2 regions of the Rummeliibacillus sp. BSL5 genome follow, and region 2 is predicted to be linked to the other one. Evidence: a T-box and tRNA genes for the amino acid it is inferred to sense, from the RefSeq annotation. Region 2 holds a T-box; the other holds one or more tRNA genes.

The links. A T-box is a leader RNA that pairs with one kind of tRNA and senses whether it is charged. The one in region 2 lies ahead of leuS (leucine--tRNA ligase), so its partner is inferred to be a tRNA-Leu.
Region 1: it encodes a tRNA-Leu, which carries the amino acid that the T-box ahead of leuS (leucine--tRNA ligase) is inferred to sense. The anticodon was not compared.

The regions. Positions count from the first base shown of each region.
Region 1 is NZ_JAVGCV010000002.1:7-10,278, forward strand. Features, by position in the region: partial or broken rRNA gene RCJ93_RS10410 (23S ribosomal RNA) at 1-118, shown strand, start outside; rRNA gene rrf (5S ribosomal RNA) at 245-360, shown strand; tRNA gene RCJ93_RS10420 (tRNA-Asn) at 376-452, shown strand; tRNA gene RCJ93_RS10425 (tRNA-Ser) at 460-551, shown strand; tRNA gene RCJ93_RS10430 (tRNA-Glu) at 570-644, shown strand; tRNA gene RCJ93_RS10435 (tRNA-Val) at 650-725, shown strand; tRNA gene RCJ93_RS10440 (tRNA-Met) at 766-842, shown strand; tRNA gene RCJ93_RS10445 (tRNA-Asp) at 847-923, shown strand; tRNA gene RCJ93_RS10450 (tRNA-Phe) at 953-1,028, shown strand; tRNA gene RCJ93_RS10455 (tRNA-Thr) at 1,040-1,115, shown strand; tRNA gene RCJ93_RS10460 (tRNA-Tyr) at 1,120-1,203, shown strand; tRNA gene RCJ93_RS10465 (tRNA-Trp) at 1,212-1,285, shown strand; tRNA gene RCJ93_RS10470 (tRNA-His) at 1,313-1,388, shown strand; tRNA gene RCJ93_RS10475 (tRNA-His) at 1,429-1,504, shown strand; tRNA gene RCJ93_RS10480 (tRNA-Gln) at 1,508-1,579, shown strand; tRNA gene RCJ93_RS10485 (tRNA-Gly) at 1,588-1,662, shown strand; tRNA gene RCJ93_RS10490 (tRNA-Cys) at 1,681-1,755, shown strand; tRNA gene RCJ93_RS10495 (tRNA-Leu) at 1,787-1,867, shown strand; partial or broken gene RCJ93_RS10500 (GrpB family protein) at 2,149-2,654, shown strand; gene RCJ93_RS10505 (DUF3885 domain-containing protein) at 2,801-3,718, shown strand; gene RCJ93_RS10510 (MFS transporter) at 3,866-5,068, opposite strand; gene RCJ93_RS10515 (TetR/AcrR family transcriptional regulator) at 5,316-5,894, shown strand; gene RCJ93_RS10520 (MerR family transcriptional regulator) at 6,165-6,578, opposite strand; gene RCJ93_RS10525 (flavin reductase family protein) at 6,799-7,407, shown strand; gene RCJ93_RS10530 (GNAT family N-acetyltransferase) at 7,651-8,043, shown strand; partial or broken gene RCJ93_RS10535 (GNAT family N-acetyltransferase) at 8,136-8,591, shown strand; gene RCJ93_RS10540 (HAD family hydrolase) at 8,649-9,305, shown strand; gene wrbA (NAD(P)H:quinone oxidoreductase) at 9,412-10,023, shown strand; gene RCJ93_RS10550 (HEAT repeat domain-containing protein) at 10,232-10,272, shown strand, end outside.
Region 2 is NZ_JAVGCV010000001.1:24,627-34,898, forward strand. Features, by position in the region: gene RCJ93_RS00180 (alanine/glycine:cation symporter family protein) at 1-498, shown strand, start outside; gene RCJ93_RS00185 (isoprenylcysteine carboxyl methyltransferase family protein) at 516-1,037, opposite strand; gene RCJ93_RS00190 (type III polyketide synthase) at 1,042-2,106, opposite strand; gene RCJ93_RS00195 (MerR family transcriptional regulator) at 2,281-2,949, shown strand; gene RCJ93_RS00200 (class I SAM-dependent methyltransferase) at 2,993-3,565, opposite strand; gene RCJ93_RS00205 (TIGR01212 family radical SAM protein) at 3,562-4,533, opposite strand; gene RCJ93_RS00210 (MDR family MFS transporter) at 4,974-6,161, shown strand; T-box leader at 6,227-6,440, shown strand; gene leuS (leucine--tRNA ligase) at 6,493-8,910, shown strand; gene RCJ93_RS00220 (Bax inhibitor-1/YccA family protein) at 9,042-9,671, shown strand; gene RCJ93_RS00225 (polysaccharide deacetylase family protein) at 9,724-10,272, shown strand, end outside.

The DNA.
Region 1 (10,272 bases), on a different contig from region 2:
GATTTCCCATTACGCAAGTAAGTAAGATCCCTCAAAGACGATGAGGTAGATAGGTTCGAGGTGGAAGTGTGGCGACACATGGAGCTGACGAATACTAATCGATCGAGGACTTAACCAAATTTCTTAAGAACCTTCAATTCACGTTTATCCAGTTTTGAAAGAACAAGAAAATTTTTTCTAAAAAAGTAGTTGACTTAATTAGAAAAAAGTGATATAATAATTCTTGTCTTTGAGAAATAACATGTCTAGTGATGATGGCAAAGAGGTCACACCTGTTCTCATGCCGAACACAGAAGTTAAGCTCTTTAGCGCCGATGGTAGTTGGGGGCTTCCCCCTGCGAGAGTAGGACGTCGCTAGGCTGTTGATTTTATTATTCCGAAGTAGCTCAGTTGGTAGTAGCATCTGACTGTTAATCAGAGGGTCGCAGGTTCGAGTCCTGCCTTCGGAGCCATTTTTTTGGAGAGTTGTCCGAGTGGCCGAAGGAGCACGATTGGAAATCGTGTAGGCGGGTAACCCTGTCTCAAGGGTTCAAATCCCTTACTCTCCGCCATGACTTTTCAATACATATGGCCCCTTGGTCAAGCGGTTAAGACACCGCCCTTTCACGGCGGTAACACGGGTTCGAATCCCGTAGGGGTCACCATTTTCGGAGGATTAGCTCAGCTGGGAGAGCATCTGCCTTACAAGCAGAGGGTCGGCGGTTCGATCCCGTCATCCTCCACCATTTTAAGAACTTTATCAATCAAATAAGCATATATTATTATCGCGGGGTGGAGCAGTTCGGTAGCTCGTCGGGCTCATAACCCGAAGGTCGCAGGTTCAAATCCTGCCCCCGCAACCAAAATGGTCCGGTAGTTCAGCTGGTTAGAATGCCTGCCTGTCACGCAGGAGGTCGCGGGTTCGAGTCCCGTCCGGACCGCCATTTTAAATTATAATATTTAAAGTTATTATGGGTCGGTAGCTCAGTTGGTAGAGCATTAGATTGAAGCTCTAAGTGTCGGCAGTTCGATTCTGTCCCGACCCACCATAATAATTTTTGCCGGTGTAGCTCAGTTGGTAGAGCAACTGACTTGTAATCAGTAGGTCGAGGGTTCGACTCCTTTCGCCGGCACCATTCTGGAGGGGTAGCGAAGAGGCTAAACGCGGCGGACTGTAAATCCGCTCCTTCGGGTTCGGCAGTTCGAATCTGCCCCCCTCCACCATTCTTTACAGGGGCATAGTTTAACGGTAGAATAGAGGTCTCCAAAACCTTTGATGTGGGTTCGATTCCTACTGCCCCTGCCAATATAAAACCTTTAAATTTACATAACGGCGGCTGTGGTGAAGTGGTGAACACACCGGATTGTGGTTCCGGCATTCGAGGGTTCGATCCCCTTCAGCCGCCCCATATATAAAATGTAAAGATTAGGTTTTCCTTTAATACAATGGCGATTGTGGTGAAGTGGTTAACACACCGGATTGTGGTTCCGGCATTCGAGGGTTCGATCCCCTTCAGTCGCCCCATTTTGGGGTATAGCCAAGCGGTAAGGCAACGGATTTTGATTCCGTCATGCCCTGGTTCGAATCCAGGTACCCCAGTTATATATGCGGAAGTAGTTCAGTGGTAGAACATCACCTTGCCAAGGTGGGGGTCGCGGGTTCGAACCCCGTCTTCCGCTCCATATATTTTATAATGCCAAGGCGGCATAGCCAAGTGGTAAGGCAAAGGTCTGCAAAACCTTTATTCACCGGTTCAAATCCGGTTGCCGCCTCCATATAGTTAATTAAACTATATAAACACATCATGCCGGTGTGGCGGAATTGGCAGACGCGCACGACTCAAAATCGTGTTCCTTTGGAGTGTCGGTTCGACCCCGACCACCGGTATCATCACATCGTTTGCCAAGCGATGACTAAAAGTTCCTTACATTTGTAAGGAACTTTTTTGTATACATAAAATTGTTTCCACACCCTGTTATCAAATAAAGACAAATAAAAAAGTAGCAATGTGTATAATTGAATTAATTATTGAAACACTGTCTATTATTGATTTACTGAATTAGTGTGAAATAAATGTTAGAGAATACAAGCAAAAAATATTCCGAATATATTTGTGATATTACATTCTAATGTGGAAAAAGCAATCAGGATAAATAAGGAGTGATAAAGTGTTAGGATTACCCAAAGGAGAAGTTTTTCTAACTCCATGGACACAAGAATGGGAAAGAGAATTTTTATTAGAAAAAAGAAAATTCAAAAAGAAATTGGTGATAACATTGTGGAAATTCATCATATTGGTAGCACGGCTGTAAAAAAACTAAGTGCGAAACCAATTATTGATATTGCAGTGGAAATCAATGATTTTAACGAAGGTGAGAATTACGTTTCTTCCTTAGAAAAGATAGGTTATTCATATAAAGGGACAAACATTTTACCTGACAGACACTATTTCAGTAAAGGTGAACCAAGAACTCATCAAATCCATATGTATCAAAGTGGAAACAAATATTTACACGAACAATTGAAATTCAGAGATTATTTGAGAAACAATGACGAAGCAAGAATTGAATATGAACAACTTAAACTCAAATTATCGGAATTAAATAAAAGTAATAAACATAAATATGCAGAGGATAAGACTCATTTTGTTAAAACAATCTTAGAAAAAATTTAGTAGACGTTTCCCAAATGGCGACTAAACGTTTCTTACTTTTCTTCAATACAGTCCTTACATTTTTTTGATTATAAATTTTCACATCTTCGGGTTCTGGTATAATCAGGGTATTAAAGTAGTGAAGTAATAATTAAGGGAGTTTAAAGATGGAGCTATTAAACCAATTGAAGAATAACTCAAAATATTGGCTTCGTTTTGAACTAGGGCTTGTCGAACTAGAAGGCAAAGAATATTTTAAAGAAATTTATCATCGTATATTTTCTATTTTTGACTTTCTTTTTGATACGAAAGATACGATTATGTTTATTACAGCTATTAATGAATCTGTTGAATATAGTGGAAAAGATTTGCCTAATATACAACGTTTCCTTAAAGACAAAAAATTAATATATGGATTAAGTTGCAAAACAGTACCTTATGAGTTTGATGAAGAGGATATTGAAATGAGGACAACTCTATACAGTTTAAAGGTTAAAAAGGAGTCTATCCGTAGAGATTATCTTTTTCAAGCAATTAGTAATCAGGATTTTGCGAGAAAGCCTAGCATAATGGGAAATGTTTATTTGCTGAATTTATCACAGAATACATTATTGCACATGTATGATGACCGTGGATGTGATGTTTATGGTTTAAATAAAGAAAATCTATTGCCTTTATATCATAAATTTAGAAAATGGATCTTAGACTATAATCGTATACAAATTGACCATATTTTTGAGGAAGGGTTATTTAATTACTCTGAATCATCTACTGAAATGGAAGATAGACTTATAACCAATACATTTAGAGAAAATGAAACAGAGATTAATTTATATGGAGGCAATACATGCATAATTACTCATCAACTTGAAATACCACAAGAAGATGCAGAGAAATGTGTATATGAGATGAAACAAACAGGATTTAAAATTGAAATTGACAAAAATCAACTTGATTGTATTGTTCTTAAAGCCATAAAGACTGAAGCACTTGCAATGATTGATTATCAAACTGAATTGATGTCTTTATATTCAAAGAAGTATAACGGAAAGTATGAAGGTTGGTCAGCGAAAAGAGAACATTAATAAAAGTAAATAATAAGAACACATAATGCCAGTGTTTACTGCGTTTATGTGCATTATATTGTATATAAATTAGTTTGACGTAATTAAGAATAAAGCGAATTTGGAAGTTAGTAATTCCAAATTCGCTTATTTTATTTAGTATTAAAACTACTTAGCATTATTTTTTTCAGTAGCAAAATATAATAAGGAAAGTATAGAAGGAATTATTCCAATCCATAATGCAGTGCTCCATCCACCCATTGAGTAGGCCCAGCCGCCAATTGCCGATCCAATTGCACCACCAAAAAAGAACATTGCCATGAATAGACCATTCAGACGATTACGAACTTCTGGACTCAACGAGAAAAGCGCACGTTGACTGAGTACAAGATTTGCGGATACACCAGCGTCTAACAATAAAGATGAAATTACTAGTATAGCTATACCAATAGGTGAGTTAGTATGGATAATAATCGGTAATAAAAGAGAAATGACAACCGTAAGAAGTGCTATCCCAGTTGCAAGTTTCGTCACTCCACGATCTGCAATTCGTCCTGTAATAGGCGCAGCTACTGCACCAGCAACTCCGACAAGGGCAAATAATGCAACTTCTTTCTGAGAAAAATGAAATGATTGGCTAGTTAACAGTTGAGGAACTGTTGTCCAAAATAAACTAAAAGATGCAAACACACCTGCATGATATGCAGCCCGGCGACGTAATATTGGTGTTGTTCGTAACAAATACCACATAGATTTGAGGAGAGCTATATAGTGAGTGTCCGTTGATGGCTTTCTTCTAGGTAATACCTTTGAAAGTACAATAGCCAAAACCATAATAGCTATGGCAGATAAAATAAATATAGCATGCCAACCAAAAAAATCAGCAACTAGGCTCGACAAGGGGCGTGATAGCATGATTCCGAGTAACAGACCGCTCATGACATTGCCGACAACACGACCGCGTGAAGAATCGGATGATAGATATGATGCAAAGGGAACAAGTACTTGCGCAGCAACCGAACCTAAACCTATGACAAACAAAGCAAATAAGAATAGAAATATTTGTTTCGTCATTGCTGTAATTACAAGGGCTACTGCCGTGATAAGTAAAGAGGAGACTATCAGCTTTCGATTTTCAAAAATATCTCCTAAAGGCACGATAAACAATAAACCGACAACGTATCCAATTTGGGTTAACGTAACAATTAAGCCAGAAGTGTTTGCTGACAAACCGACTGATGAGCTAATTATCCCAACAAGAGGCTGTGCGTAATATAAATTAGCTACAATGATACCACATGCGGTAGCCATAAGAATGGTTAACCAAGTTGGAATCTTCTTTTCAATTGTTTGTTTCTTTAAATCAATCATTTAGTACAACTCCTTCTATGGAATATATATTGCTTAACAATAAACAATACCGTGGGTTAGATTCCCTCCATATTAGATTTTATTGTTTTCATTTTATAATACTAAACGTGCAGTTTATAAAATGATTAACCATATAATATACTGAACGTTTAGTTTTGTAAATAGGGAATTCAAACTTTCTGTTTTAATATTAAATTGTTATACTGAACATACAGTTTATTAATTCCAAAGAAAGTTGGTAATTATGATGAATGGAAAAAGAGGCAGACCACGTAACTTAGAAGCACAAAAGTCAATTCTGTCAGCTTCTTATGATTTATTGTTGGAAAATGGGTTTCAAGCTCTCACAGTTGATAAAATCGCCAAATATGCTCAGGTTAGCAAAGCAACTATTTATAAATGGTGGCCAAACAAGGCTGCAGTAGTGATGGATGGTTTCCTTTATGCTGCCTCTGAAAGATTGCCTGTGCCTGATACTGGTTCGGCATACAATGATATTTTAACTCACGCTACAAATTTAACTATATTTTTGACGAGTCGGGAGGGGACGATAATTACGCAATTATTAGGTGAAGGCCAGTTTGATTCCGGATTAGCAGATGCCTATCGTGCACGATATTTCCACCCCCGCCGACTTGAAGCAAAGAGTCTTTTGGAAAAAGGAATTCAACGTGGTGAATTGAAAAAAAGTATCGATATTGATATATGTATTGATTTAATTTACGGACCGATTTTCTATCGATTACTTGTGACTGGCGAACCATTAGATGAATCATATGTACGACAATTAATATTAAATGCTTTTGAAGGTATTCGTTCTTCCTAGAAGTATAGAGTTAATCTAATAAACGTATTTTTAATCTATATGATATCAAACTAATTAAAAACTACTCAGAGCAAATGGTAAATGCTTTACTTTGAGAAGGCCAAGAGCAATCCAAACTATTTGTGCGGACATCGTACACTTATAATTCCGTAAGAATTGAGAATCACTGGAGTAAATTAAAAGCCACGAATGTTGTAAAATCAACGTTTCGTGGCTTTTCTTATGAATATGCAGTATCGACATATTTTCAAGTAATACTCAAGATCCTACTTAAATCGGTACTTCGTTGCTCTCTTTAGAAAGCTCGAAATAACCGGATAATTTTTCTTTTGTAAGTGAAATCATGTGCTCTAATTCCTGCTGCTTAGCTTCTAGGTCCATCAGATATTTCGAAAGTATTTCTGTTCGTTTATTTAACGTCTGAGTATATTTTGTAGGGTCTTCCCCTAATTGTATTTTTTCCATCACACAACCCTCACGAGTGAATTCTGTAATCTCTTCAAGTGATAGGCCTATCTTCTTTAGATTAGTCAGACACTGTATATATGATACTTCGCTCTCGGAGTAGGCCCGGGCTCCTCCTTCTCTTCGACTCGGACCTTTCAGAACTCCGATTTTCTCGTAATAACGCAATGTATATGGGGTTAAACCTGTTCTTTCTGACACTTGGCTAATGGTGAGCATGTGATGCATCCTCCTATGTAATACTGAATTGAAGTTATCATACACCTTAGAGCTAACTCTAAGTCAAGTATTTATAGTTTTTAAAATACCTTCTTGACTTCGAGTCGACTCTAATTTGTATACTGTAGCCATAATAATGTAGGAGGAATTGTATGACTTCTGAATGTATCATTAATCAATCTTTTTTAGATAAGAGATAATCAAGAGAGGATGAATCAACGTGGAAATTATTCCAGAAAAGCTTACGTGGAAAGACAGTTACAAATTATATACAGGCTCTATCTTGCCTAGACCGATTGCTTTGGTCTCTACTATTTCAAAGGGAGGTATTCCTAATCTTGCGCCGTTCAGTAATTTTTGCGGGGTATGTCCTTCGCCATTTATGGTGGCCTTTGCCCCCTTGATTCGACCCGAAGATGGTACGAAGAAAGATACGACACTCAACATTGAAGAGACGGGACAATTTGTGATTAATATGGTTACGGAGGGTATTGTAACGAAAGTACATGATACATCCATAGAATTTGCGCCTGACATAGATGAGTTTCAAGAGACCGGTCTAACACCTATACCCAGCTCGAAAGTGTTGCCGTATCGAGTTAAAGAAAGTCCTATACAAATGGAATGTGTGTTAGAGAATATGCTGAAATTTGGAGAAGGTCCTGGATCATCAAACCTCGTTATTGGTCGTGTCGTTAAAATACACATTGAAGATACACTATACAAGGATGGAAAAGTAGATTTGTCTAAACTTAAGCCGGTAGGGCGCCTAGCGGGACCGTATTATGCGAAAATGTCAGAGTTATTTACTTTGAAGAGCTCCCAATGACGTTAAGGGAAATCATTTATAAATAAGCGATGAATAGGCGTTTCTTACATTTTGTAAGAAACGTTTTTTTATTTGACTTAAAAGTATGTCTACCTGATTTTAGTGAAGGAGAATTTAAAACGGTAAGGCAAACGAATTTACCATTACTAATCTGTTTAATAGTTAAAGGAAATCTGATCTTTATGTTGAGTTTTACCTGTATAAAAGGAACTGAATAGAAATTGACTTGTGGAGGAGAAAATTTTGCATATAAGTAAACCTAACCTCATTAAGTTAGATGAGATTGTAAACATCGATATAGAGGTAATCGGAAACGATAGTAGACGTCAGTCCATTAAAAAAGCTATCGATGAAGGGAGATGTATAGTAGTTAAAGATAATAATTCTATTGTTGGTTTTTTAATTTATGATACTCATTTCTTTGAATGTAGCTTTATTTCTTTAGTCATCGTTAAACTAACTGAAAGGCGAAAAAGGTATGCTACATCGCTTATTGAGTACTTTATAAGCATTGCTCCAACTAAGAAAATATTCTCTTCTACTAATCAATCAAATAAAAAAATGCAAAAAGTTTTTAAAGCTAATGGTTTTAAACAAAGCGGATTCATTGAAAATTTAGACGAAGGCAACGGGTAATGCTTTTTTCTTTTGGAATAACTTAAGTAGAACAATAAAGGAGATTATCACCAATAAGTCGTATATATAACTATTAAATGGGAGGGGGTAGCGTGTATCAATATTTTAATGGGGTAGTCATAAGAGAGGGAACAGATGGGATTCCTGCTGAAAGTGTTGAGACATTGTTTGAAGATGCGCGGGATGGGCAAGGAATACTCCAACTTGGCAAAAAGAGCAATATTCACATATTTTCAAAAACTCTACCTGCGCATTTACTGTTTGGAATCAAAATCAAATGATTGGTATGGTCAGAGCCCTTTCAGATCAAATTATGGCAGCTAACATAATGGACTTAGTCGTTTTATCAGAGTATCGCGGAAAAGGTATAGCTAAAAAACTTGTGGAGCTTTGTGTTCAAAAACTTCCGCATGGTGATTGGTTTGCCCATACTTCTGCAAACAATTTTAGCTTTTATGAAAAATGTGGTTTTGAGGTAAAAGATCTAACCCCAAATGGTACATGCGCGTATTACGGCTATAAAGGCAAGGAAAGATCGGCATAGGTAAATTTATAGTATGTATTGTATAGAAAGGCAGTGTGGTTAATTGAGCGGTTATAAGGCAATGCTCTTTGATGTAGATGATACGTTGCTGAATCGGAATAGAGCAGTAGATAAAATGTTCTGCTTAGTTTTAGAAAAGTGTTATGAGGAAGTTGAACATTCAGTACAACAGCAGATGTTAAGGAAATTTAAGGTCTATGACAAAAGAGATTATGGTTATAGCGATAAAACAAAGGTTCTTGAATCATTCTTTGATAATTTCCCACCAAAATATAGATTGCCACACAGCGACATTCAAGAGTTTTGGAATAATCATTTTCCTCGTTGCTTTTCTATAGACCAACATACAATTGATATTGTAAATACTATTAAGAGACATATGAAAGTTGCCATTATTACAAACGGCTTGGCTGAGAGACAAAAAGCTAAAATAATGAACACCAATTTGAATAGTTGCTTTGAGATAGTAGTTATTTCTGAAGAAGCAGGCTTTAGTAAACCAGACAAGCGGATATTCGAAATAGCATTAAATAAGCTGAGTGTGCAACCGGAAGAAGTGCTATTTGTCGGAGATCACATCGAAAAAGATATTGGTGGTTGTCAAAGCGCAAATATAAAAGGCATCTGGTTCAATCCTTATATGCTTGAAAATGATACCGAAATAATACCAGACGCTGAAATAGATTCTTTGGATAGATTATTAAGTTACATAAAGTGAGAAACGGATTTGAATGTATTCTGTCTTTAATAACCTGTTGTTTTAAATATTGAAACTTCTTTTATTTGGGTATAAATATACTATCTACAAAAAAGGAGAGGAAGAAATGTCTAAAGTAAAGTTAGCAGTGATTTTCTACACAATGGGCGGTACGAATTATCAGCTTGCCAAATGGGCAAAAGAAGGGGCAGAAGAAGCAGGTGCAGAGGTAAGAATCTTGAAGGTTGAAGAGCTCGCACCTCAATCAGTAGTTGAGAATAATGAAAAATGGAAGAAAACAACCGAAATGATTAAGGATATTCCAGTTGCTAAGTCTGAGGATATTGAGTGGGCGGATGGTATTATCTTTAGTGTGCCGACACGTTTTGGAACAATGGCTTCTCAGCTGAAGCAATTTTTAGACACACAAGGCGGTTTATGGGCTTCAGGTAAAACTGTAAACAAGGTTGTCAGTGCCATGACCTCTGCACAAAACCCACATGGTGGCCAAGAAGCGACACTGTTATCACTTTATACATCGATGATGCATTGGGGAGCTATCATTGCAGCACCTGGCTACAGTGATCCTGTGCTATTTAAAGCAGGCGGCAATCCATATGGAACAAGTGTGACGGTCGGACAAGATGACAAAATGGTAGAAGATGTTGAAGCATCAGTTAAATATCAGGCCAAACGTACTGTGAACGTTGCACAATGGGTTAAGAATGGACAACAATAAAAAAGAAGCTAGCCATTATAAATTGGCTAGCTTTTTATATGCAATAAATATAAAGATTCACACATCCTAAATAAATAAAACTAAAAGTTCAATCAGCAATAAAGAACGTGTAAACTTTTAGATATCTAGTAAGGCTTTATCTATACATATATGAGTATTAACTTGTGCTACTTACTGCTCCAGAATATCGGAAAGGGAGAGACCTATGATGACTGAAAAAGAATTACTAAATTTAATAAACGACATGGC
Region 2 (10,272 bases):
TCAGGCACTATCGCTGATCAAGTATCCGCAGGTTCTGCCTATACGCAATTTGCGGTAGACCAATCATTCCCTGGGTTCGGATCAGGTTTTGTAGCAATAGCCTTGTTCTTCTTTGCTTTTACTACTACAATGGCGTATTACTATATTGCTGAGACAAATATTGCGTACTTATTTAAAGGGAAAACTCAAGTCATAGCAATGTGGATTACACGTATTGTGTATTTAGCAGCCAACTTCTATGGCTCATACAAAGCGTCAACACTAGCATGGGCTCTTGGAGATGTAGGCCTTGGATTGATGGTTTGGATTAATGTGATTGGTATCCTGATTGTTGCGAAACCGGCCATTAGGGCTTTGAAAGATTATGAAAGACAGAAAAAAGAAGGCAAAGATCCAGTATTCGATCCTACTCCTTTAGGAATAAAAGATGCAGATTTTTGGGTTGAATATAATAAAGAAAAGAATGCAAAAGATAATAAAAAACGAGATGCCATTTAGGCTCTCGTTTTTTTCGTTTAATATTGTTCTTGTTTTTTATAAATGCTATTTAGCGCACGCTCTTCTTCAGGAATTCGTACATACATCATCAACATGTTTAAAAGGGTGAAGAAAATAGCCGTTACATATGCTTGGAATATCAATGGAATGACAAGAATTTCTAGGGCGACGATGACATAGTTTGGATGAGGAATCCATTTATAGGGACCCTTTTTTACCAATTGAGCGTTAGGCAATACAATAATTTTTGTGTTCCAAAAGTGACCGAGCGATTTAATTGCCCAGATCCGACCTAATTGAAGGACGATAAATACTGCAAGTAGCCATGGCCATATGGGACTCAATGTAGATTCCTTTACCATGTACTCGATGAAGAATGAAGCCAAAAAAGCGACATGGAGCATCACGATATATTTATAGTGTGCCTGCCCAAATTCAATTGCTCCTTGGTTTTTCATATAACGCTCATTATTTCTTGCCACACGGAGTTCTACTAGCCGTTGAATGCAAATTAGTGCAAATACAATTATAAATAGCATACATTCACTCCCATTCCAATAAAACAAGTTCACCGCTAAAACCTGGTCCAAGTGATGCCATTAAACCTTTTTCGCCTTTTGATGGCTTGTTTTCCATAATATATTTTAAGACATATAAAACTGTTGGAGAAGACATATTGCCGTGATGTTTTAAAATATGAGAACTAGGTGCTAACAAGTCATTTGGCAGATTGAGAGCTTTTTCATAGGCTGTAAGAACCTTTTTGCCACCAGGATGCAAAATAAATTGTGTGAGATCTTGTGCCTTGGAATCATGAGTATTTAAAAAGTCATGCACAAAAGGGGCAAACCAATTTTCAACAATTGGCGGGATACTCTTAGAGAAAATAACATGCAAGCCGTTATCCTCGATTCGCCACCCCATTACATCTTCTGAATGAGGCATAAGACGGGAAGCATTCCCTTTAATTGAAGGTAAAGCTTCTTTTGACGAAAGTGATGCTTCGTCACCTGCAACGAGAGCGCATGCTACACCGTCACCGAATAAAGATGTCCCGATAAAATTGCTTTTATCCAAATCATCTGGCTGGAATGTAAGGCTGCATAGCTCCAGGCATACGACAAGCACTACTGCATCAGGGTGTGCAAGGCAATAATCATTTGCTCGGCTAATCCCCGCAGCTCCACCACCGCATCCAAGTCCCCAAATGGGAATGCGGACTATATCATTGGGAAGTGATAGCTGGTTCATAACGCGTGCTTCAATACTTGGTGTTGAAATGCCCGTGCTTGATATGAAGATCATGGCATCGACTGCTTCTTTTTCTACTGATGCGCTTTCTAAACAGTCCTCGATTACTTTCGCTGTATACTCTGTAGCAAGTTCTACGTATAATTCATTTCTTTCTGAAAAACTGTGTTCTTCTTTATACCATTCGATTGGCATAGCCAGTTGGCGGTTATGTATTTCGCCATTTTTGAATACTTTCAAATAACGATCAAGTTTGGCTATTTTCCCAGAAAAAAGTTCTTTTATAAATTCCTCTGCCATATTTTGAGGTAATGCGTGGGGAGGGCAGTGTGTACTAACTGCATGGATTTTGGGCATTTTAGGATCTCCTTTTTCTTCTCGTATCAAAATAGTGTACGATTTACTATTTGGAAAAATACGTATTCCCTAAAATTAATTCTATAAAACTATGCACACTGTCTAACAGAAACATAACAATATGCTACAATAATGTTAATTGAGAAGGTGTCACAATAGGTTAGGAGGGTTTTTGTGGCTCATACATATACAATGGCAAATTTTGCACAAATCGTTGGCATTAATAAATCGACGATTCGGCATTACATTTCAATATTAGAAGATTACGGTTACCAAGTAGAACGTGACGGACGAAATTATCGGAAGTTTTCAGATCAAGACGTAGCAATATTGCAAGCATATAGTTCACTGCATAAAAATAAAGGATTAACCCTTAAAGAAGCGGCAGAGGTAGTAGTAGCCCCGAATTTTAACATCCAAGAGGTAAGCATTACTGTAGCCAATCCTGATGTCATTGATCGAAAAGAGGAAATCCAGCGATATGAGGAATTGAGCCATGCGATGGAGCTATTGGCAGAGCATATCCATGGAGTAGAAGTCCAAAACGCTCAGCTAATTCAATTGATTCAAGAAGAGCGAAAACAAAATGTATTGTTGGCAGAGCAAAATGATTCCATGAAAAGGGAATTTAGGCAAGTCGTTGAATCGCTCGCGCCATTGACTGAAAAAAGGCAAAATGATAACCGCCAAATGGACCGTATTGAACAGCAAAACAGTGCAATTATGGCTGTGCTCAATAAACTGAATGTATGGCAGCATACACAGGAGATTGAACAAAATGAGGAAGATAAAAAACAAAGGGTACAAGAGAATAGTATTCTTTCTCGCTTTTTTGGAAAGTAAATGAAAAAAGAGTTGTCCATAGATTTACGGACAACTCTTTTTCTTATGCCATTTGCTTCACTTTTTCTAAAGCAATGATAAATGGCGGATCATTTTTTTGGTTGATAAACTCATATCTCAATACGTGGATATATTTTTGCGGCAATGTACTCACATATTCTATCAGCGCATCTCGTTCTTCTTTCCCACCGTGATGTCCATGATAAACAACTAGAATAATCATGCCGCCGACTTTTAAAAGCTGTAGTAAGTCTTGGATGGCTTTTAAGGTTGTGGAAGGCGTTGTAATAATTTCATGATCACTACCTGGCAAGTAGCCGAGATTGAAAATAGCTGCCTGAACCGGTTTTAAGACATGTTTTGCTACATGTTCATGTCCATCTAAAATGGCTGTAACTCGATTTTCAAGGCCTGCTTCCCGTACGCGCTCTTCTGTCGAAGAGATCGCTTGTTGCTGGACATCAAATGCATAGACATGGCCCTCATTGCCGGCTAACTGTGCTAGAAAGGCCGTATCATAGCCATTTCCTGCAGTTGCATCCACTACTATGTCACCAGGATGAACGGTCTCTTTCAAAAGAAATTGTGCGTATTGCAGTACACGTTGAAGTTTCATCGTGTTCCCACTTCTTCTTTTTGATAATGCTTTCCTTGATAACTTCCTCTACGTTCTAGTTCAGCATCGATGCCATTTAATACTTCCCATTTGTTCACAGACCACATAGGCCCAATCATTAAGTCAATCGGTCCATCACCAGTAATTCGCTGTACGACCATTTCTGGCGGAATGACTTCTAATTGATCTGCGACAAGATTGATATAGGCATCCTTGTCCATCAACTCAAGCATACCTTTTTCATATTGCTTTACAAGTGGTGTCCCCTTTAATAGGTGAAGTAAATGAATTTTGATTGCTTGTACATCTAGCTTCGCCACTGCACGGGCAGTTTCCATCATCATGTCATAATCTTCAAGAGGTAGGCCATTGATGATGTGTGTACATACACGAATGCCATGTTTGCGGAGTTTCTCCACACCTTCCACATATGTCGTATAATCATGTGCACGATTAATTAAATTGGCTGTCTTATCATGCACAGTCTGTAGTCCAAGCTCGACCCATAAGTATGTGCGTTGATTCAATTCTGCCAAGTATTCCACGACATCATCAGGTAAACAATCAGGACGGGTTGCAATGCTTAATCCCATAACACCTTCACATGCTAAAGCTGCTTCAAATTTTTCTTTTAGGACAGGAAGCGGTGCATGTGTGTTCGTATAAGCTTGGAAATAAGCCATAGTTTTGCCGTCTTTCCACTTATGCTGCATTTTCTCTTTAATTTTTTCAAATTGAACAGAAATAGGGTCCACACGATCGCCGGCAAAGTCACCAGAGCCTGCTGCACTGCAAAAAGTACATCCACCAAATGCAACAGTGCCGTCACGATTAGGACAATCAAAGCCTGCATCAAGCGCTACCTTGTATACCTTGCAGCCAAATTCATCACGCAAATAGCGATTCCATGTATAATAACGTTTCCCATCAGAGGGAAACGGGAAATCAGTATAATTAATATCAGTCATAGTATAATTTCACTCCTCAACTATCTATTTTAACATGACAACGTCAAAGGGGAAAAATTTCTTTTATCTCGCTTTAACTTTCAGTAAGACTTCTACTTCAAAACGTAAGCTTAGCAAAGAAGTTTAAGAGGGGGGTTTAACTGCCCATAAAATTTCAGTAAAGATGGGAAAAACCTTATCTCGCGTGAACTTTCACTTTATGTGAAATGCTATAGAATAGAAAAAACAATATTCTTCTATTTAGAGGGAGGAGATTGAATAGAGAAAAAACTCGAAAAAAAGTGGTTTGGGAATATCTTGGCAACTATAATTATTGACCTGCTAGAAGACAATGGAAACGGTCGTTTAATATTTGAGCTTAAATATGAAAAGATGGTTGTAAATAGGATCAAAGATTTGTTACTATTGCTTAGATATTCGAAATAAATGGGGGACTTGGAATGCCTAGAAGTGTTTGGTTATTAATCATCGGTATGCTGATTAATACTGTCGGCAGCTCATTTTTATGGCCGATGAATACGATTTATATGCATGATGAACTCGGACAGTCGCTTACAATAGCCGGGCTCGTTCTGATGGCCAATGCTGCAGCTGGTGTAGTAGGCAATCTTTTAGGCGGGTATGTCTTTGACAAATTTGGCGGCTTTAAGTCCATCATGATAGGAACAATCATATCCATTATTGGCCTTACGTGTCTTGTGTTTTGGCATGGCTGGCCGCATTATGTGTGGTTTTTGACATTGATAGGTTTTAGTGGTGGGATTGTATTTCCGAGTATGTTTGCTATGGTCGGAACAGCATGGCCAGAAGGCGGGAGAAAAGGATTTAATGCCATTTATCTCGCTCAAAATTTAGGGGTAGCATTTGGCCCAGCTCTTGCAGGTATTGTTGCAAAGCATAGCTTTGACTATTTATTTATTGCCAATCTAGCTATGTATATCGTCTTCTTCTTTGTGGCATTCACATATAAAGGGATTTCTACAGAATACGCCATTGCGCCTGCATCTGTAATAAGTGAAGGCTCAAAAGTAAAAGATCGTTCATCATTTTACGCATTGAGTATTTTGGGGATTGGTTTCTTACTTAGTTGGCTCGTCTATACCCAATGGACAACAACAATTTCATCTTATACACAAACATTGCATATTTCTCTGAACCAATACAGCTTGCTTTGGACAGCGAATGGTTTGCTAATCGTACTGGGCCAACCATTGATCAATCCGATTATTAAAAAAATGGGCGAACGGTTCAAGGAACAAATTTTTCTTGGTTTAGCTATTTTCGTCATTTCCTTTGTAGTGGTTAGCTTCGCGGGAACATTTAAAATGTTTTTAGTGGCGATTATCATTTTAACATTTGGTGAAATGTTTATTTGGCCGATTGTACCGACAATTGCCAGTACGTTAGCACCTAAGGGAAGAGAAGGGTTTTATCAAGGTATGGTCAATAGTTTCAGTGCTATAGGCAAAATGATTGGTCCATTCTTAGGCGGTGTTCTAGCAGACCAATATGGCATGAAGATTACGTTTTATGTATTAATCGGGATTCTGCTCATTGCTTTTATCCCATACATGCTTTATGATCGACCGTTAAAAAATAAACACAAAGTGGAAAAAGAAACGGTATAATTCATTGAATTTGTTAAATCTCTTGTCAATTACAGTATATTGAATTAGAATAGGATTCAATATATGTAATGACAGCGAATGGGAATAGTAGGTTGCACTTGATTTTTTTAGAGAGTTGGCGGTAGGTGAAAGCCAGCAAATCATTCAACTGAACTCGCCCAGGAGTCGCTATGGTGAACCATTGATAGCCATTGCCGTTAATCCGCGTTAAGGAATCAAGTTGAGTGTTTTACACTAATTTGGGTGGTACCGCGGGAGATATAGGCTCTCGTCCCTTTTATAGGGACGAGAGTTTTTTTATTTTCAAGAATATGAGTATGGAGGGTCAAGAATGAATTTTAATCATCAAGAAATTGAAAAGAAATGGCAGAAGTATTGGGCTGACCACAAAACTTTTAAAACAACAAATGAAGAATCGAAGCCGAAGTTTTATGCATTGGATATGTTTCCATATCCCTCAGGTGCAGGCTTGCATGTAGGGCACCCAGAAGGTTACACAGCAACAGATATCCTTTCACGCTTTAAGCGTCTGCAGGGTTACAACGTGTTGCATCCAATGGGATGGGACGCATTTGGTCTTCCAGCAGAGCAATATGCCCTTGACACTGGAAATGACCCTGCTGAGTTCACACAAAAAAATATTGATACATTTAGACGCCAAATCCAAGAATTAGGCTTTAGTTATGACTGGGATCGCGAAATCAATACGACTGATCCAAACTATTATAAATGGACACAATGGATCTTTATTCAGCTATATAAAAAAGGTCTTGCTTATATCGATGAAGTAGCAGTCAACTGGTGTCCAGCACTTGGCACAGTACTTGCGAATGAAGAAGTAATTGATGGCAAGTCTGAGCGCGGCGGACACCCTGTAGAACGACGTCCAATGAAACAATGGATGTTGAAGATCACAGCCTATGCAGATCGTTTGATTGATGATTTGGAAGATGTGGATTGGCCAGAGAATATTAAAGATATGCAACGTCACTGGATCGGTCGTTCTGAGGGCGCTGAAGTAGACTTCTCTATTAAAAATTCAGATAAGCAGTTCCGTGTATTTACTACACGACCTGATACTCTATTTGGTGCAACTTATACAGTCCTTGCACCTGAACATGCGCTTGTGGATGAAATTACAACTAAAGAACAGCGCGAGGCTGTAGAAGCATATCTAGAAAAAGTCAAAGTTAAGTCTGATTTAGAACGTACAGATTTAGCGAAAGAGAAAACAGGCGTATTTACAGGTGCCTATGCAATCAACCCAATCAATGGTCGAGAAATACCGATTTGGATTGCAGATTACGTTCTAGCAAGCTATGGTACAGGTGCCATTATGGCAGTACCAGCACATGATGAACGCGATTTTGAATTTGCAAAACAATTCAACCTACCAATCATTCCTGTATTAGAAGGTGGCGACGTTTCTAAAGAGGCCTTTACAGGTGATGGCCAACATATTAACTCTGATTTCTTGAATGGATTAGACAAAGAAGAAGGCATTCAAAAGGCAATTACATGGCTTGAAGAAAATAAAGTAGGAGAGAAAAAAGTTTCGTACCGTTTACGCGACTGGTTATTCTCCCGCCAACGTTATTGGGGAGAGCCAATTCCAATCATTCATTGGGAAGATGGCACCATTACAACAGTAAAAGAAGAAGATTTACCATTAGTGTTGCCGAAAACAAAGGATATCCATCCATCAGGTACCGGTGAATCACCATTGGCCAACATTGATGAATGGGTAAATGTCGTAGATCCTGAGACAGGTAAAAAAGGCCGACGCGAAACGAATACAATGCCACAATGGGCAGGTTCAAGCTGGTACTTCCTGCGTTATATCGACCCGCATAATAACGAACAATTGGCAGACCCAGAATTATTGAAACGCTGGTTGCCTGTTGATATTTATATCGGCGGTCAAGAACATGCGGTGCTACACTTGTTGTATGCACGTTTCTGGCATAAAGTCCTTTATGATTTAGGGGTAGTACCAACAAAAGAACCTTTCCAAAAATTATTCAACCAAGGGATGATTCTTGGTGAAGGTAATGAAAAAATGTCTAAATCTAAAGGTAATGTTGTCAATCCGGATGATATTATTGAAAGCCATGGAGCTGATACACTACGACTTTATGAAATGTTCATGGGACCACTAGAAGCATCTATTCCTTGGTCTACGAATGGCTTAGATGGAGCGCGCCGCTTCCTAGATCGTATATGGAGACTCTTCATCAATGAAGAAACGGGCGAGCTTTCTGAAAAAATTCAAACATCAAATGATACAACATTAGAAAAAGTTTATCATCAAACAGTTCAAAAAGTAACGGACAACAACGAGCATATTCGTTTTAATACATCTATTTCTCAAATGATGGTATTCATTAACGAATGTTACAAAGCTGGTGTTGTGCCCCGTGAGTATGCAGAAGGATTTGTTAAGATGCTTGCACCAATTGCACCACATGTAGCGGAAGAGTTATGGGCAAAATTAGGCCATAACGAAACCATCACATATGAAGAATGGCCAACATTCGATTCATCTAAATTAGAAGATGATGAGATTGAAGTGGTTGTACAAATCAATGGCAAAGTTCGTGCTAAATTGATGGTTGCTAAAGATGCAGGTCGTGAAGAATTAGAGAAAACGGCGCTTGAAAATGATCAAGTACAAGAACAATTGGCAGGCAAAGATATTAAGAAAGTGATTGCTGTGCCAGGAAAATTAGTCAATATTGTCGCGAAGTAATTGGCGAAATAAAAACCTTCTTCCTAGTTGGAAGAAGGTTTTTTGCTAAAATAATCCAACATAAAAACGAAACCTTCTGTGACTAAATACGTATAATTAAGGACGAAAAAAATTTGAGAAGAGGTCTATAAATGGAATCACAATTTCCAAAGGTCCTTCGTTTCTTCACTCTGTTATGGTTGTTTACAGCGATAGGATTATTTGCAGGGGTTTATGTACCACAACCGATGATTTTGCCAATCAGCATAGTAACAGTCATCTTATTGATAATTGTTATGGTTAGCCGTGCTGCTCGGAAAGCGAGTAAATTCATTTCTGTGCTGTTTGCGTTTCTAACTGGCATTACGCTGTATAGTTTGCTGAATTTCTATATTGGAGCGTTAGGCGGAAAGCTTGTTTTGCTTATTTTTGGCTCTACTGCACTTATTTTTATCGTAGCTGGGCTCATCGGCTACAATACAAAACGAGATTTTTCTAACTGGTGGAAATTCTTATTCATCATACTCATCGGAATATTAATTTTTTCAGTGATTAATATCTTTGTAGGATTCAGCGATATGATGATGATCGTTCTTAGTGGAATTGGAGTGTTACTCTTTATCGGGTATACGCTCTATGATATGAACCAAATTGCAAAAAAGGTCATATCGGATGAGGAAGTACCGCTAGTGGCATTAAATTTGTATTTGGACTTCATTAATTTATTCACCAATCTACTGCGACTCATCTACCATCTGAAACGAATTTTTGATGATGATTAGTAGATTAGTTTTCGGGTAAGGAATTACTATTGACGGAAAAGGGCTGTGGAATATGAAATTATTGTTAATTATTATACTTTGTCTAGTCATCTTGTTTTTATGTTACGGCCCGCTCCCGACCGTTTTTATTCGCTTAAGCAAGCTAGGGATTTACAAGACCATTCCTGGAAAACAGATTGCGTTAACATTTGACGATGGACCACACGGAGTTTATACACCGCAATTACTGGACTTATTAAAAAAATATCACGTAAAGGCAACATTTTTTGTAGTTGGAGACCATGTGAGAAGAAACCCTCAAATTGTTAAACGGATGGCAGATGAAGGGCATACTATAGGTATTCATCATAATCAACATGTTTCCAATTGGTTAACTGGTCCATTAGAGCTGAAAAAGCAATTAACGCTGGCTAATCAGGCAATAGAAGAAGCGACAGGTGAACCGGTACAATTTTACCGCCCGCCTTGGGGACATTTTAATTTGTTTACATTATTCGTCGGAAAAACATATAAAAAAATCATGTGGTCCCATATTTTTGGCGACTGGAAAGTAGAAAAAGCACGGAATGGTTTGCTAGAAGAACTGAAGCAATATGCAAGT